Regions from separate parts of the Arthrobacter sp. NPDC056727 genome, predicted to be linked through region 1. Evidence: predicted binding sites of a transcription regulator. Region 1 holds the regulator's gene; the other holds the start of a gene.
The links. Region 1 encodes HrcA, which represses chaperone genes, less so after heat shock. Its sites were predicted from a motif close to TTNGCACTCGNNNNNNNCGAGTGCNAA; they were not measured.
Positions count from the first base shown of each region.

Region 2: ACFRAH_RS18135 (FmdB family zinc ribbon protein) is a predicted target of HrcA. The motif match lies at 1,653-1,679, and genes of this name have one in related genera.

Region 1 covers NZ_JBHTZA010000008.1:21,024-25,908, reverse strand. The annotation lists gene ACFRAH_RS09855 (DUF4870 domain-containing protein) at 1-159, opposite strand, end outside; gene ACFRAH_RS09850 (DUF3097 domain-containing protein) at 303-1,157, opposite strand; gene hrcA (heat-inducible transcriptional repressor HrcA) at 1,382-2,395, shown strand; gene dnaJ (molecular chaperone DnaJ) at 2,454-3,578, shown strand; gene ACFRAH_RS09835 (16S rRNA (uracil(1498)-N(3))-methyltransferase) at 3,581-4,351, shown strand.
Region 2 covers NZ_JBHTZA010000020.1:34,308-39,192, reverse strand. The annotation lists gene ACFRAH_RS18150 (GNAT family N-acetyltransferase) at 1-15, opposite strand, end outside; gene galU (UTP--glucose-1-phosphate uridylyltransferase GalU) at 22-927, opposite strand; gene ACFRAH_RS18140 (5-formyltetrahydrofolate cyclo-ligase) at 1,016-1,627, shown strand; gene ACFRAH_RS18135 (FmdB family zinc ribbon protein) at 1,776-2,063, shown strand; gene cpaB (Flp pilus assembly protein CpaB) at 2,214-2,960, shown strand; gene ACFRAH_RS18125 (hypothetical protein) at 3,112-3,366, opposite strand; gene ACFRAH_RS18120 (AAA family ATPase) at 3,363-4,885, opposite strand, start outside.

The DNA of each region.
Region 1 (4,885 bases):
CGCCGGAACGCAGCCGAGGATGCCGCCGAAGTGCGCCAGGGTGGCCCACTGCCGGTCTTCGCCGGCGGTCAGCGGAAGAGCGTTGGCCGGTACGCCATGGTACTGGGGCAGGTCCTGGCCGGACTGTGTGTCCCTGCGGTCGCGAGCGTCTTCTGCCACGGTGTCTTCCTTTTGCTTGCGTTGGTGCGTTGGTGCTTTGGTGCGGCGCCGGGCCCGCGGTGCGGTGACGCCGTACCAAGGATACCGGGCCGTTGGGGCAATCGCTGGCTCGACGCTGAAACCCGGAACCGCCGCGGCGGGAACTACGGCACGGTCAGGAAATCGATGACCTCTTCCACGCGGCCCAGCAGCGCGGGCTCGAGGTCGGCATAGGTGCGGACGGCGCCCAGGAGTTTCTGCCAGCCCAGGCCAATGTCCTCCTTGGTCTCGTGCGGCCAGCCGAAGGCGGTCAGGATGCCCGTTTTCCAGTCCGTGCCGCGCGGCACCACAGGCCACTGCGGAATCCCCAGCACCGACGGCCGGATCGCCTGCCAGACGTCGACGTACGGGTGGCCCACGATCAACACGTTTCCGGCAGCTCCGGGGGAGGCCATCACGGCGTCCGCGATCCTGGACTCCTTGGAGTCGGGGACCAAGTGGTCCACCAGAACGCCCAGCCTGCGGCCGGGACCGGGGCGGAAGGAAGCAACTGCCGCCGCCAGGTCGTCGATGCCGTGCAGGGGTTCGACGACGATACCCTCCACCCGGAGGTCGTCGCCCCAGACTTTTTCCACCAGTTCGGCATCATGCTTGCCCTCGACCCAAATGCGGCTGGCCTTGGCCACCTGGGCGCGCTGCCCTTCCACCCGAACCGAGCCCGACGCCGTCCGTGCGGCAGTGCCGGACCCTGCCGGCTTGGCCTTGGGAGCCGGGGGCATCAGGCGGATCGGCTGTCCGTCCAGGAGGAATCCGAAGCCAAGCTTGAAGGACCGGGACTTGCCGCGGCGGTCCTCGAGCGCCACCACGTGCATGCCGCCGGACTTCTCCACCCGGGTCACCGCGCCCACCCAGCCGGACTGGACGTCCTCGAGCACCATCCCGCGCTCCACCGGCACCTCGGGCAGGCTGCTCTTGGCAGGCGCCGCAATCTCCTGCGGGCCCCAGTTCTGGTACTGCATTCGTTCACCGCTTTGCATTAGGAATTTGCACAGGAAGGAGCCGCTCCGGCAGCGTGCGTGCCGCCGGGGGACAGGCGCCCGGAATTTCGCCCGGAGCGGTACCAATGCTAACAACGCGGCGACTCATATTAGACTTGTTAGCACTTAGGCATGTCGAGTGCTAACCACGGCGTTTGCGGGCGGGATTGACGCCCGGCGCGGTTATGGCCAAAAGGAGGTGGACTGTGAGCGAACCACGGAAGCTTGAGGTGCTGCGCGCCATCGTGGAGGACTATGTCCACTCCCGCGAACCTGTCGGCTCCAAGGCGCTGGTGGAGCGCCACCACCTGGGCGTTTCCAGCGCCACGATCCGCAACGACATGGCGGCATTGGAGGACGAGGGCCTCATTACGGCCCCGCACACCAGCGCCGGCAGGATCCCCACGGACAAGGGTTACCGCCTTTTCGTCGACCAGATCTCGGCGGTCAAGCCGCTCTCGCCGGCGGAGAAACGAGCCATCCAGACCCTGCTCGAGGGCTCCGAGGACCTTGACGACGTCCTGGACCGGACGGCCAGGCTCCTGTCCCAGCTGACCAACCAGGTCGCCGTCGTACAGTACCCGCACCTGAGCCGCGCCGTGGTCCGGCACATCGAATTCGTGCTGCTGGCGCCCCGAAAGGTGCTGATCGTGCTGATCGCCGATTCCGGAAAGGTGGACCAGCGTGTTGTCGACGTCGGGCAGGACCTGTCAGACGACACACTCGCGGCCCTGCGCACCCGGTTCCTGACAGGCGTGGCCGGAACGCCGGTGGCAATCCTGCCCCAGCACCTGGCCGCCGTCGTGGCGGGCTGCGCACCCGCCGAGCGCCATGCGGCTGTTGCCCTCGGGAAGGGGCTGGAAGGCCTCGCCCACAACAGTCGGGAAGACCGGATGGTCATGGCCGGAACGGCCAACCTCGCGCGGTCCAACGTGGACTTCCCGCTGAGCATCGGACCCGTCCTGGAGGCCCTCGAGGAGCAGGTGGTTATGCTGCAGCTCCTGAGCGACATGGCCCACGACCCGCGGGGAGTGGCCGTCAGCATCGGCCGCGAAAACCCTTACGATGGGCTGGCCGAAGCGTCGGTGGTGGCCACCGGCTACGGCCCCGACGCCAGCGCCAAGGTGGGCATCCTCGGCCCCACCCGGATGGACTATCCCACCACCATGGCCGCCGTGCGCGCGGTGGCCCGCTACCTTTCGAGGATTCTGGGACCGTGACAGCACTCCCCGGACATCCTCTGACCACAGGCAGTACAACCAGGAAGAGATACGAACTTTGAGCAGCCACTACGACGTTCTTGGAGTCTCCCCGGAAGCCACCGGCGAAGAGATCAAAAAGGCCTACCGCAAGCTGGCCCGCTCCCTTCACCCGGACGTCAACCCGGGCGACGACGCCGCGGAACGGTTCAAGGCCGTGACCCACGCCTATGAGGTGCTGTCCGATCCGCAGAAGCGCCGGGTCTACGACACCACCGGCAACGAGAACGGCACCGACAACGGCTTCGGCGGCGGCTACGCCGGCCAAGGCTTCGCGTTCCAGGACATCTTCGACACCTTCTTCGGCGCCGGCGGCACCTCCGGGCCGGCGTCCCGCGTCCGCCGCGGCCAGGACGCACTTATCAGCGTCCGGATCGACCTGCGCGACGCCGTTTTCGGCGTCAACAAGAAGCTGGAAGTGGACACGGCCGTCACCTGCCCCACGTGTGAAGGCTCCTGCTGCCAGCCGGGCACGCACCCGGAACGCTGCGACATCTGCGGCGGCAGCGGCCAGGTGCAGCGGGCAGTCCGCTCCATCCTCGGCCAGGTCATGACCGCAGCCCCCTGCGGTTCGTGCGAGGGCTTCGGCACGGTCATCAAGGACCCCTGCAACGAATGCAGCGGCCAGGGCCGCATCCGCAGCCGCCGGTCCCTGACCATCAAGGTACCGGCAGGCGTGGCCACCGGAACGCGCATCCAGCTCTCCGGACAGGGCGAGGCCGGCCCCGCGGGCGGCCCCTCCGGCGACCTCTACGTGGAAATCCGCGTCAACAGCGACTCCACCTACGTCCGCGAGGGCGACGATCTCCACGCGACCCTGAACATTCCCATGACCGCCGCCGCCCTCGGCACGGAACTGAGCCTGGAAACCTTCGACGGCAAGCAGGAGATCGACGTCAAGGCGGGCACCCAGTCCGGCGAGATCATCACTCTCCGGGGCCTCGGCGTCACCCACCTGCGCGGCTACGGCCGCGGCGACCTCAAGGTCCACCTGCAGGTGGAAACGCCGTCCAAGCTCGACCCCGCCCAGGAGGACCTGCTCCGGCAGTTGGCCAAGCTCCGCGGAGAGCAGTTCTCCGAGGGCAAGCTTGCGGCCAGCGGCGGCGTCTTCGCCAAACTGCGGGACCGCCTCGGTAACCTGTAGCGGTGAGCAACCCCGTATTCTTCACCCCGGCCGGCGCGCTGGACAGCACCGCTCGCGGATCGCTGTTCGTCCTTGACGGCGCCGAGGCCCGGCACGCGGTCACCGTCAAGCGCCTGTCCGTGGGGGAGCAGGTGGACATCGCCGACGGCGCCGGCAAACGCATCACCGGAACGGTCACCGAAGCTGCCCCCGCCGAACTGACGGTCGAATGCGCTTCTGTCACCATGGAGCAGCGGCCGGCCGTCCGTCTGGTCCTCGTCCAGGCCCTCGCCAAGGGAGACCGGGATGAACTCGCAATCGAAACCGCCACCGAACTCGGCGTCGACGCGGTAATCCCCTGGCAGTCGGAACGCTCCATCGTCAGGTGGAAGGGTGACCGCGCCGCCAAAGCCCACGGCAAATGGCAGTCCGCCGTCACGGCCGCCGCCAAACAGGCGCGGCGCGCCTGGATCCCCGAGGTGCGTCCCGCCGTCGAGACCCAGGCCCTGGCCAGGGAAGTGGCGGAGGCCGGCCTTGCGGTGATTCTGCATGAGGACGCGGTGACACCGCTGCGCCGGGTCCTTGGGGACTGGCGCGAAAAGCACCAGGAGGGGATGGGCCCCAGCGAGATCCTCCTCATCGTCGGCCCTGAAGGGGGCATCAGCCCGCGAGAGGTCACCCGACTGTGCAGTGCCGGTGCGGTCACGGCACTGCTGGGACCGCACGTCCTGCGGTCATCGACGGCGGGACCGGCCGGCGTCGTCATTGCCAGCGACGTCCTCGGACGCTGGTAGCCCGCCTCCACCTGCGCAATCGGGTAGCGGCGACGTCGCAGAATCGCGTACGGACTACTCGTGTGCGAAGGGCCGGTCCGGTGTTGACTGGATACAGGCCGGCGGCGTCGAGTGCCTTCGAGACCGGGCACCTCCCCCCAGTCGCCGCCGGCCCCTACCGGCAGGCAGCTGCGGCACCCCTGCTGAAGGGCCTCAGATGAAGGGGTAGACCGGGAACAAGGCCGGCGCCCCTGCCGCTGGGGTTGCAGGTACCTCCGGGTGCCCGGACGCCGGAGGTCCGCTGTCAGAGTCGGGCAGTTCGAGGCCTGGAAGCGCGGCCTGCGTGTGGTCCACGGGATTGCTGTTCGTCACTGCCCCCTGCACCTCCTGGATGGTCTGCGACCATTCTCGCCTCCGCTGATCAAGGGCAGATCGGGCTTGCCTCAAGATTCGATCAAAAAACCCGGGGTTCGATCAAAGACCAGCGTTCGATCAAAGACCAGGGTTCGATCAAAAATGCAGGTCTTGATGAAAAATGCCCGACGGCGGGCGTTG
Region 2 (4,885 bases), on a different contig from region 1:
GTGGCTGACCCTCATGGAGGGTTATTCGGACAAGCGGGCGGCAACCTGCGGAAGCCACTCACGCAGCCCGGGTCCGAGGTCGTCGCTGTCGATGGCGAGCTCCACGCAGGCCTTGAGGTAGCTGAGCTTGTCACCGGTGTCGTAACGGCGGCCGCGGAAGACCACGCCGTACACGCCGCCGCCTTCGCCGTCCCTGCTGGCCAGCTCCTGCAGGGCGTCCGTCAGCTGGATTTCGCCGCCCCGGCCGGGCTCGGTCTTTTCCAGCACATCAAAAACATCGGGGTGGAGAACGTACCGGCCGATGACGGCCAGGTTCGAGGGTGCCTCGTCGACGTCCGGCTTCTCCACCAGCTTGTTGATCTTGACGAAGCCTTCACCAGCAATCTCGGAGATGTCCGCGCAGCCGTAGGCGCTGATCTGGGACGGCTCCACCTCGATGAGGGCCACCACGGAACCGCCGGTCTTGGCCTGAACGTCGATCATGGTGCTGAGGAGTTCGTCGCGGGCGTCGATGAGGTCGTCACCGAGAAGGACAGCGAACGGTTCGTAGCCCACGTGCTGGCGGGCACGCAGCACCGCGTGGCCAAGGCCCTTGGGGTCGCCCTGGCGGACATAGTGGATGTCGCCGAGGTTGCTTGCGGCCTGGATCGATTCCAGCTTGGCGGTATCGCCCTTGGCCTCCAGCGTCGCTTCCAGGGCCGGGACGCGGTCGAAGTGGTCCTCCAGCGCGCGCTTGTTGCGTCCGGTGATCATCAGGACGTCGCTCAGGCCGACTTTGACGGCCTCCTCGACGACGTACTGGATGGCCGGCTTGTCGACCACCGGCAGCATCTCCTTGGGCATGGCCTTGGTGGCCGGCAGGAACCTGGTGCCGAGCCCCGCAGCGGGGATGACGGCCTTGCGGACTGAACAATTAGTGGAAGTCACTGCTCTAATCTATCCGAGGGAACATTCATACGGTAAATGCTTCCGGCAGCGGCCCGCCCGCCTGCCGCAGCCACAAAGGAAGGCACCCATGCCAACAGGCACAACGCAGTCGAAGGACGGGATCCGTTCGCGGCACCGGCAAATCCGGGCCACACTGACAGCAACGGACCTCTCAAACGCCGGGGAAGGCATCGCCTCCCATGGCCTGCCGTGGGCCGAAGCCATCGCTGCGGGCAAGCCGGCCACGTTCACCGCTTACCTCGGCGTCGATTTCGAACCGCCGACCCTTCCCCTGCTGCACGCGCTGCATGAGGCCGGCCACAGCATCCTGCTCCCGGTCTGCGAACCGGACCGGGAACTCAGCTGGGTCTTCTGGACCCCGGACAGCGAATTCATCCGCAGCAGGTACGCGCCCATCCAGGAACCGGCCGGTGAGCGGCACGGCCTGGACACTGTGCGGACGGCGGCCGGGATGTTCATGCCGGCGACGGCGGTGGACCGCAGCGGAAACAGAATCGGGCAGGGCGGCGGCTACTACGACAAGTTCCTGGCTGCGGCCAACGCCGGCGGCCTGCACCTGCCGAAGGCAGCCATCATTTACGACTCCGAACTCCTGCCGGCTGAGACTATTCCGGCCGAGGACTTCGATCGCCCGGTCGAAGCAGTGCTCATGCCCTCCGGGCTGGTAGCCTTCGCGTGACCTCACCGGGGCGGGGGTGCTAGAATTGGCACTCAGGCCCTGCGACTGCTAATGGAGTCATTTCCGCCGCGGTGATCCGACAAGGAGAAACCGGGAAGTGAAGCCAGGCAGCACGGGACCTGTCGTTTGTCCAAGAGGAGGATCTACAGTGCCCACGTATGCCTATGCCTGCAAGGATTGCAGCCAAGCCTTCGACATCGTGCAGTCTTTCACCGACAGCACTCTGACGTCCTGCCCCGAGTGCCAAGGCACGCTGCGCAAGAAGTTCAACAGCGTCGGCGTTGTCTTCAAGGGCTCCGGCTTCTACCGGACTGATTCGCGCGATTCCAAGGGAAGCACCGTCACGCCCTCCCCCGCCGCGTCAGCGCCGGCGGCCCCGGCTGCTTCCTCGCCCTCTGCTTCATCCGCTGCCCCGGCAGCTGCAGCCGCGAGCTAGGCCTCGTTCCCGCGGCGCGTCCGCCGTTAACTGCAGCCGCCTTCAAACTTTAATAGCCCGGCCGGGGTTTCCCTGGCCGGGCTCTTTTGTTTTCCACATAAGGGCGCCCGGACCTGTCGCGGGCTTGCGGATGGCCCGTAGCGTGGCGGCATGCCAGCTACCGGAATCTTCCCCGCAAGGGCGTCCCGCCCAGCCGTTCGTCCGGGGCGCCGCAACGCCCTGCCCGGTTCGGCGGCCCGCCAGCGCCCGCGCGGACGGCGGCTTGCCGGCTGGCTGAACCGTAACCGGCGCCTTGCTGTGGCGCTCCTGCTGTGCGCAGCCGCGGGGATCGCCGTCCACCAGCTGACTCCCGCCCCTGCCCAGACCGTGAGCGTCCTGGCCGCTGCCCGTGACCTTCCGGCCGGCGCCAACCTGGCCGGCAGCGACCTCCTCGCCGTCAGCGTGCCGCCGGCCATGGTGCCGGACGGAGCCTTCGCTGACACCTCCGGGATCAACGGCAAGCAGCTGGCCGCGCCGCTGCGCAAAGGCCAGCTCCTCACCGATGCGCAGCTGGTGGGGCCGGGCCTGCTGACGGGAGCACCACCCGGGTCGGCTGCCGTTCCGCTGCGGATGGCGGACCCTTCCTCCATCCAGCTGGTCGCCCCGGGACAGCTCGTCAACGTGGTTCTGACCAGCGGCAACGGCTATGAGCAGGCATCCGCCTCAAAGGTGCTCGCCCGGTCAGTGCCCGTGCTCTGGACTTCGGGCCAGGAGAGCCAGACCGGCCAGTGGCTTGCCGCCGGCGATTCGGACGGGCTGCTGGTAGTGGCAGCCACGCCGGACCAGGCCGGTGCCCTGGCGGGCGCGTCAACCCAGGGAAAGCTGTTCTTTGTGCTCGTAGGTCCCCATGCACGCTGACCCGGCTCAGAGCCTGCCAGTCCGGCCCGAATTCCATGAAACGGCCCGCACTCTGTCCGGCCCGGAAACTATCAAACGGCCCGAATTCCATCAAACACAGTTCAAGCAGCCCCGGTTCAACCAGCGGCCGCCCAATCAGTCCCCGGTGCAATCAGCCCCAGTGCGGGGGCTTCTGCTCCCTCAGCCAGGCGTCGTGGTCGTTGTCGGCGTCCGAGTCGCCCCAACTGCGGGGATCGTCTTCGGCCGCTTTCTTGGGAACGACGCCGGCCTGCTGCTGCTTCGCGGGTTTTGCCGGTTTTGCCTTGGCAGGTTTGCCGCCGACGCTTTTCTCCGCCGCGCTGGCAAGTTTCTCTTCTGTGGGCGGAGCCTGCTCGTCATTCGGCTCCGTCGTGTTGCCGGATGTCATCGCAGGCCCTCCTTCCGCTCCGCGGCCCTTTCGGCAGAGTCGGCCTCGGCTGTGACGGAGCCGGCTGTCTCCCGCCCGCCTGCAGCGCGGTTGGCTGATTCAATGTCAGCCACGCCACCATCAGTCGCGCCACTATCGGCAGGGTCGGCGTGAGCCGCGTCATGGCCACCGGCGGCCGCGGCCTCATCCCGCGGCTCCATTTCCCGTTCCGGTTCCCCTGGTTCGCGGTCCTCCGGCGCTCTGTCCCGGTCCGGTTCGTCCGCGAAACGGTCGTCCTGGGTTTGGCCGTACTGGTCACCGCGTCCGGACTGGGCCTCCTGCTCGAAGTCGTCCACAGCCAGCGTGCTGACGTCATCATCCAGGAAGAACCCCGGCGTCCCAAGCGAACGCAGCGAAGGGGCAGGCTTCTCCAGTCCAAGATAGCCACCGATCCTGTCGGCGCAGGCCGAGGGATCGGTAAAGACCTCGATGGTCCACAGCGGCATGTACCGCCAGCCAAGCCGCTCCAGCAGCTGCGGGCGCAGCCGGCTGCGTTCCCGGACAGTCATCTGCCGGTACTGCTCGGTGCCGTCCGATTCGATGGCTACCGGCCGCGGAATGTCGGCGTCGTCCTGGCCCATGGTGCTCAGCGGATCGGCGGCGGCCACCACATCGATGGCGCCGTCGTACTGATGCCACACACGGGCGCCGCGGGCACGCAGCCGGTCGCCGAGGTCGGCCACCAGCGGATCTGCCCCCAGCGCCTGTTCACTGGCCGCCGCCCTGGACGCGGGGGTCCCCAGATTGGTGTTGCCAGAGATCTCACGGTCCAGAAGTTCATAGAGGTCGACCGCGCCGTGGGCCAGCCGCGTCCGGTCAAGGTCCTCCGGCTTGAAGCAGGTCAGGACGTGCAGCGACTGCCGTGCCCGGGTCATGGCCAGGGCGAACTTGGCCCGGCCGCCCTCAGCGGACAGCGGACCGAAGCTGTGCAGGGCCCGGCCGTGCGGCGTCCGCCCGTAGCCCGGGGAGAAGATCACCCGGTCCCGGACCAGCCCCTGGGCCCGTTCCAGGTCAACAACCCTGAAGGATTCTTCGCCTGCCGTGAAGAACCCGGAGAGCGATGGATGGTTGGGCAGCTGCAGCCGGATGGACTCACCGATGCGTGCCGCGTGCCTGAGGCTGGCGGTCACCACTGCCAGCGACGTCCGGGGCCGGAGCCGGGCGTGTTCGAACACGAGGTCCACCACGCGGTTGACCTCGGCCACCACCGATTCGACGCCCTCGTGGTCTGCGCTGGGCAGGCCCGTGCCGTCGGGCAGGTACTCCACCGTCAGGGCACGGTCCAGCCCCGTGGCCGACTGGCCCTCGGGCAGGCGGCGGAGGCCGCCGTCGTAGAAGTTCTTGCTCAGCTGCAGCACCAGGTCCTCGTCCACCGCGCGGTAGACGGAGCGCAACGGGGCCGTCGGCAGGACCGCAGAAAGTGCGGTGAAGGCGCTTTCGACGCTCTGGTGCGACTGCTCACCGGCGGCGAGCCGCTCCA